Promicromonospora sukumoe: one gene and its partner. Each later gene encodes a partner of the first gene's protein in a complex. Links are inferred from orthologs where the notes say so. Each region holds a gene or a part of one and is shown on either strand. Other genes may lie near its edges. The genes, in order: secY and secG.

Region 1 (3,107 bases):
TGGAGGACGTGGCCCCGGCCGCGCTGCTCCGCGCGCAGGCTGCAGGCCGTGCCGAGTCGACTGCGAAGGCGGGTGCGTGATGGCTCGTCTCAAGGTGACTCAGACCAAGTCCGCCATCGGCGGCAAGCAGAACCAGCGTGACACGCTGCGGACGCTCGGCCTCAAGCGGATCGGCGACACCGCCGTGAAGGAGGACCGCGCGGAGATCCGTGGCATGGTCAAGACGGTGGCGCACCTCGTCGCCGTCGAGGAGGTCGAGTGATCATGGCGGAGAACAAGCCGCTGAAGGTCCACCACCTCCGTCCCGCCCCCGGCGCCAAGACCGCGAAGACCCGTGTGGGTCGCGGTGAGGGCTCGAAGGGTAAGACGGCAGGCCGTGGTACCAAGGGTACGAAGGCTCGTTACCAGGTGCCCCACGGCTTCGAGGGTGGGCAGGTTCCCCTGCACATGCGCCTTCCGAAGCTGCGCGGGTTCAAGAACCCGTTCCGGGTCGAGTACCAGGTCGTGAACCTGGACAAGCTTTCCGCGCTGTTCCCCGAGGGTGGCTCCGTCACCGTCGAGGACCTGGTCGCGAAGGGCGCGGTCCGCAAGGGCCAGCCCGTGAAGGTGCTCGGCAACGGTGACATCACCGTCAAGCTCGAGATCGCGGTCGACCGCGTCTCGACGTCCGCCAAGGACAAGATCCTGGCGGCCGGCGGTTCGGTCTCGGAGGCCTGAGACAGCTGACAGGGCCGGCGGCGCGTGAGCGCGGCCGGCCCTGTGTGCTCTCTTGAGTATTTCCCGGAGCGAACGTGGTCCACCGGACCCCGTAAGCAACGTAGAATCCGACACGGTCTGGCTGCACCGTTGTGGTCTGGCCCACGTTCGACACACCTCGCCGGCGCCTGCCGGCGACACTAGATCCCGCAACGGCGGGCCAGGAGGATAGGGTGCTCAGCGCTTTCGGCCGGGCTTTCCGGACGCCAGACCTGCGGCGCAAGCTGCTGTTCACGATCGCGATCATGGCGATCTTCCGGCTCGGGTCGTTCATCCCGACTCCCGGTGTGGACTATGCGAACGTGCAGCAATGTATTGCCCAGGCGGGCGACAACTCGCTGCTCGGCCTCATCAACGTCTTCAGCGGCGGCGCGCTGCTGCAGCTGTCGATCTTCGCCCTCGGGATCATGCCGTACATCACGGCGAGCATCATCGTGCAGCTGCTTCGCGTGGTCATCCCGCGCTTCGAGGCGCTGCACAAGGAGGGCCAGTCGGGCCAGACCAAGCTGACCCAGTACACCCGCTACCTGACGATCGCCCTCGCGATCCTCCAGTCGACGACCGTCATCACGACGGCGCGCCAGGGTGTGCTGTTCCAGGGCTGTGGCCTCGACGTGATCGCCGACGACAGCATCCTGACCTCGATCTTCATGGTCATCACCATGACCGCCGGTACCGGCCTGGTCATGTGGCTCGGCGAGCTCATCACCGAGCGCGGCGTCGGCAACGGCATGTCGCTCCTGATCTTCACGTCGATCGCCGCGAGCTTCCCGACCTCCCTGTGGTCGATCGCCGGTGGCGCCAACGGCGTCCTGAACTTCACGATCATGATCCTGGTCATCATCCTGGTGATCGGTCTCGTGGTGTTCGTCGAGCAGTCGCAGCGCCGCATCCCGGTGCAGTACGCGAAGCGCATGGTCGGCCGCCGCATGTACGGCGGGACCAGCACGTACATCCCGATCAAGATCAACATGTCCGGCGTGATCCCCGTGATCTTCGCGGCGTCGATCCTCGCCATCCCGGGCCTCCTCGCCCAGTTCGGGGACCAGAGCTCCGAGTGGGTCATCTGGATCTCCAACAACCTGGTCCAGCAGTCGTCGCCGCTCTACATCGCGGTCTACACGCTGATGATCATCTTCTTCTGCTTCTTCTACACGTCGATCACGTTCAACCCGGACGAGGTCGCGGACAACATGAAGAAGTACGGCGGCTTCATCCCGGGCATCCGGGCCGGCCGCCCCACCGCGGAGTACCTCGACTTCGTGATCACCCGGATCACCTCCGCCGGTTCCCTGTACCTCGCGCTGATCGCGCTGATCCCGACGCTGGTGCTCGTCTTCCTTGGCGTCAGCACCAACCTGCCCTTCGGCGGTAGCTCGATCCTCATCGTGGTCGGCGTCGGGCTGGAGACGGTCAAGCAGATCGACTCCCAGCTGCAACAGCGCCACTACGAAGGATTCCTCCGTTGAGCCAGACCCCCACCACCACCTCTCGCCGCGAGCTCCACGCTCGTCCGGACAAGGAGGGCCAGGTCACGCGCCTGGTCATCATGGGCCCGCAGGGCGTCGGCAAGGGCACGCAGGCCGCGCGCCTCGCCGAGGTGTTCGGAATCGTGGCGATCTCCACCGGTGACATCTTCCGGGCCAACATCAAGGGCAGCACGGAGCTCGGCACGACGGCGAAGGAGTACATCGACAAGGGCGAGCTCGTCCCGGACGAGATCACCAACGCGATGGTTCGCGACCGCCTCGGCGACGAGGACGTCAAGGCCGGCTTCCTGCTCGACGGCTACCCGCGCAACGCGGCCCAGGTCGCCGAGCTGGACACCGCGCTCGCCGGCTTCGGCTGGGAGCTCGACGGCGTCATCGAGCTGACGGCGGACCGTGAGGTCCTCATGGAGCGCCTGACCAAGCGTGCGCAGGACGAGGGCCGGGAGGACGACACCCCCGAGGGGATCGCCCGCCGGCTCGACATCTACGACAAGGAGACGGCTCCCCTCACCGCCGCTTACGCGGAGCGTGGGCTGCTGGCCCAGGTCGACGGTGTCGGCGAGATCTCCGAGGTCACCGACCGTATCGTCGCCTCGCTCGCGACCCAGCTGGGCTGAGCGGTGGTCTTCGGCCGGGAGCGCGTCGAGTACAAGACGCCGGACCAGGTGCGCCTCATGCGGCGCGCCGGTCTGGTGGTCGCCGAGACGCTCGCAGCGGTCCGCGCCGCGGCCCGGCCCGGCCTGACCACCGCCGACCTGGACAAGGTCGCCGCCGCGACCATCCAGGCGGCCGGGGCCACGCCGTCGTTCCTGGGCTACCAGGGCTTCCCGGCGGTCATCTGCACGTCGGTCAACGACGAGG
Region 2 (3,303 bases), on another replicon or contig:
CAACAGCCTGCTGGAGAACGACCAGATCGAGACAGTCAAGGGCTACCTGGCCACGGCCGAGGCCAACGGCGTCGAGATCGTGCTGCCCACGGACATCGTCGCCGCGGACTCGTTCGCCGCGGACGCGCCGCACCAGGTGGTCGCGGCCGACGCCATCCCGGACGGCACCATGGGCCTCGACATCGGCCCCGAGTCCGGCAAGCTGTTCGCCGCCAAGCTGGCCGACGCGAAGACCATCGCCTGGAACGGCCCCATGGGCGTGTTCGAGTTCGAGGCCTTCGCCGACGGCACCAAGGCCGTGGCGCAGGGCATCATCGACGCGACGGCGGCCGGCGGGTTCTCCATCGTCGGCGGCGGCGACTCGGCCGCGGCCGTGCGCGTGCTCGGCTTCGACAAGGCCGGCTTCAGCCACATCTCGACCGGTGGCGGCGCGAGCCTGGAGCTGCTGGAGGGCAAGGAGCTCCCCGGCCTCACCGTCCTCGCCGACTGATCTCCGCCGGCTGACCTGAACTCTCCCCGAACAGAAAGAAGAAGCACGTGGCTACCACCCGCACGCCGCTGATGGCGGGCAACTGGAAGATGAACCTCGATCACCAGCAGGCGATCAGCACGGTCCAGAAGCTCTCCTGGACCCTGAAGGACGCCAAGCACGACTACGCCGCGGTGGAGGTGGCGGTCGTCCCGCCGTTCACCGACCTGCGTTCCGTGCAGACGCTCGTCGACGCCGACAAGCTGGAGATCGTCTACGGCGCCCAGGACCTGTCCAAGCACGAGTCCGGCGCCTACACGGGCGAGATCTCGGGCACCATGCTGAAGAAGCTCGGCTGCACGTACGTCGTGATCGGGCACTCCGAGCGCCGCGAGTACCACGCCGAGTCGGACGACGTCGTCAACGCCAAGGTGCGCGCCGCGTTCGCGCACGGCCTGACGCCGATCCTGTGCGTCGGCGAGGGCCTGGAGGTCCGCAAGGCCGGCAACCAGGTCTCGCACACCCTCGCGCAGGTCGAGGCCGCGCTGGCCGACGTGCCGGCCGAGCAGATCGCCTCCATCGTCATCGCCTACGAGCCCGTCTGGGCCATCGGCACCGGCGAGGTCGCGACCCCCGAGGACGCGCAGGAGGTCTGCGGCGCGATCCGTCGCGTGCTGGGCGAGCTGTGCGACCAGACGGTCGCCGAGGGCATCCGCGTCCTGTACGGCGGCTCCGTGAAGTCGGGCAACGTCGCGCAGATCATGGCGCAGCCCGACGTCGACGGCGCCCTCGTGGGTGGCGCGAGCCTGGACCCGGAGGAGTTCGCGAAGATCGCCCGCTACCAGTCCCATGTTGTCGCGTAGCGAACCCCTTTCCTGATGTGTCAGACCCACAGGTCACCCCGGTGACCTGTGGGTCTGACACGTCGTTTCCGAGACTCGCCCGCAACCTGCCTGAGGTACCCTCACTCGGGCGCGATGTTCCAGGTGCGACTCGCTTTTCGGGGCTTTTCGGAGTTCTGATCAGGGGGTTCGCAATGTGAGGTACGTCTCGCTTACTCTTGACCGAATCCGCCGCCGGGGAACGCCCGGCACATCTACAACCGAGGACGTGAACCGTGGACGCGCTCCGCATCATCCTGGAAGTTCTGCTGGTGCTCACCAGCGGCTTCCTCACCATGCTCATCCTGCTCCACAAGGGCAAGGGTGGCGGTCTGTCCGACATGTTCGGTGGCGGTATCTCGATGGGCGCCGGTTCCTCCGGCGTGGCCGAGCGGAACCTCAATCGCATCACAATCGCCTTTGCCCTGGTGTGGGCCGTGGTGATCGTCCTGCTCGGACTCATCCAGAAGGTCAGCTGACCCGGTCGCCAAGCGCCTAGCAGCTGACGGCCACACACAGAGGGGACGACAGACGTGGCATCAGGCGGTCATGCGATTCGAGGGAGCCGGGTAGGCGCCGGCCCTCTCGGGGAGACGGAGCGGGGCGACACCGCCCCGCGTATCCGAGTTTCCTACTGGTGTGCCAATGGGCACGAGACGGCACCGAGCTTCTCGGTAGGCGAGGACGTCGAGGCTCCCACGCAGTGGGACTGCCCGCGGTGCGGCTTCCCCGCCGGCATGGACCCGGTGAACCCGCCGAGTCCCGTGCGGAACGAGCCCTACAAGACGCACCTCGCCTACGTGAAGGAGCGCCGGTCCGACGAGGACGGCGCGGCCCTCCTGGAGGAGGCGCTGGAAGCGCTGCGCATCCGCCGTCGCGGACGAGTGGCTGGCTAAGAGTTTTGAGGCCGGTGGTACAGAACGCCGGCGAAGTAGAACGAGGGCGGGACACCTGACCAGGTGTCCCGCCCTCGTTCTGTCTCGCCACGGTTCTACTTCGCCACGGTTCTACTTCGCCCTGGTTCTACTTCGGCGTGGTGGCGCCCGCCGACTCGAGGTCCAGCAGCCACAGCGTGCGTGCCTGCCCGACGGCGCCCGCGGCGGGCACCTCGCTCACCGGGTCGCCGGCCAGCGCCGCCGCGACCCGGTCCGCCTTCTCGGCGCCGGCCGCGACGACCCACACCTCGCGGGCGGCCCGGATGGCGTCGAACGTGAGGGAGACCCGCTCCGGCGGCGGCTTGGGCGAGCCGTGCACGCCCGTCGTCGTGCCCTGCGCGGCCAGACCCTCGTGGCCGGGGAACAGGGACGCGACGTGCCCGTCCGGGCCCATGCCGAGCAGCAGGACGTCGAACGCCGGGACGCCGTCCGCCGCGCCGTCCGCGTGCTCCGCGAGGGTGGCCGCGTAGGCCGCGGCGCCCTCCTCGGGCGTCGCGACCGACGTCGGCCCCGGCATGGCGTGGACGTTGGCGGCGGGGAGCCCGTGCCCGGCGACCAGGCCGTCGAGCAGCGCCTCGCGCGCCTGCGTCTCGTTGCGGTCCGGGTCGCCGTCCGGCAGGAACCGCTCGTCGCCCCACCACAGGTGCACGTTCGACCAGTCCACGGCCGGCACCAGCGGGCTCGCGGCCACGGCCGCGAGCGTCGCGATGCCGACCGTGCCGCCCGTGAGCACGACGTGCACGGGGGAGCGGACCGACTGCACGTCCAGGACGCGCGTCAGCAGCCGCGCGGCGGCCGCCTGCGCGAGCACCTCCTTGTCGGGGTGCACGACGACGAGCCGCACCCCGGACGCGTCGGCCATCAGGCCGCCGTCCGGTTGGTGACGTACCCGAGACCCCGCGTGAGGACCTCCTCGAAGATCTCGTCCGGGTCGAGCCGGCGCAGCTCCTCGATGAGGGCCTCGTTGAGGGCACGGATCGGCAGCGCGATCCGCCGCGCGGGCTTGCCCGGCTGCGTG

What was found.
Region 2: secY (region 1) and secG share a complex: the UniProt entries of both Escherichia coli proteins name them as parts of the sec protein translocase complex. The link is inferred for Promicromonospora sukumoe from one-to-one orthologs.

The regions. Positions count from the first base shown.
Region 1 is NZ_JACGWV010000003.1:689,610-692,716, forward strand. What follows is about bases 285-3,077. They hold secY (preprotein translocase subunit SecY), read left to right. Parts: upstream 285-929; coding sequence 930-2,225; downstream 2,226-3,077. Other genes in these bases: rplO (50S ribosomal protein L15), read left to right, coding at 285-717; FHX71_RS27130 (adenylate kinase), read left to right, coding at 2,306-2,863; map (type I methionyl aminopeptidase), read left to right, coding at 2,867-3,077. Also shown: rpsE (30S ribosomal protein S5), read left to right, coding at 1-80; rpmD (50S ribosomal protein L30), read left to right, coding at 80-262; more of rplO, read left to right, coding at 265-284; more of map, read left to right, coding at 3,078-3,107. UniProt on the Escherichia coli protein: The central subunit of the protein translocation channel SecYEG. Consists of two halves formed by TMs 1-5 and 6-10.
Region 2 is NZ_JACGWV010000001.1:2,864,178-2,867,480, reverse strand. What follows is about bases 219-3,207. They hold secG (preprotein translocase subunit SecG), read left to right. Parts: upstream 219-1,586; coding sequence 1,587-1,829; downstream 1,830-3,207. Other genes in these bases: opcA (glucose-6-phosphate dehydrogenase assembly protein OpcA), read right to left, coding at 3,147-3,207; pgl (6-phosphogluconolactonase), read right to left, coding at 2,374-3,147; FHX71_RS12705 (RNA polymerase-binding protein RbpA), read left to right, coding at 1,884-2,246; tpiA (triose-phosphate isomerase), read left to right, coding at 562-1,332; FHX71_RS12720 (phosphoglycerate kinase), read left to right, coding at 219-490. Outside these bases: more of FHX71_RS12720, read left to right, coding at 1-218; more of opcA, read right to left, coding at 3,208-3,303. UniProt on the Escherichia coli protein: Subunit of the protein translocation channel SecYEG. Overexpression of some hybrid proteins has been thought to jam the protein secretion apparatus resulting in cell death; while this may be true it also results in FtsH-mediated degradation of SecY.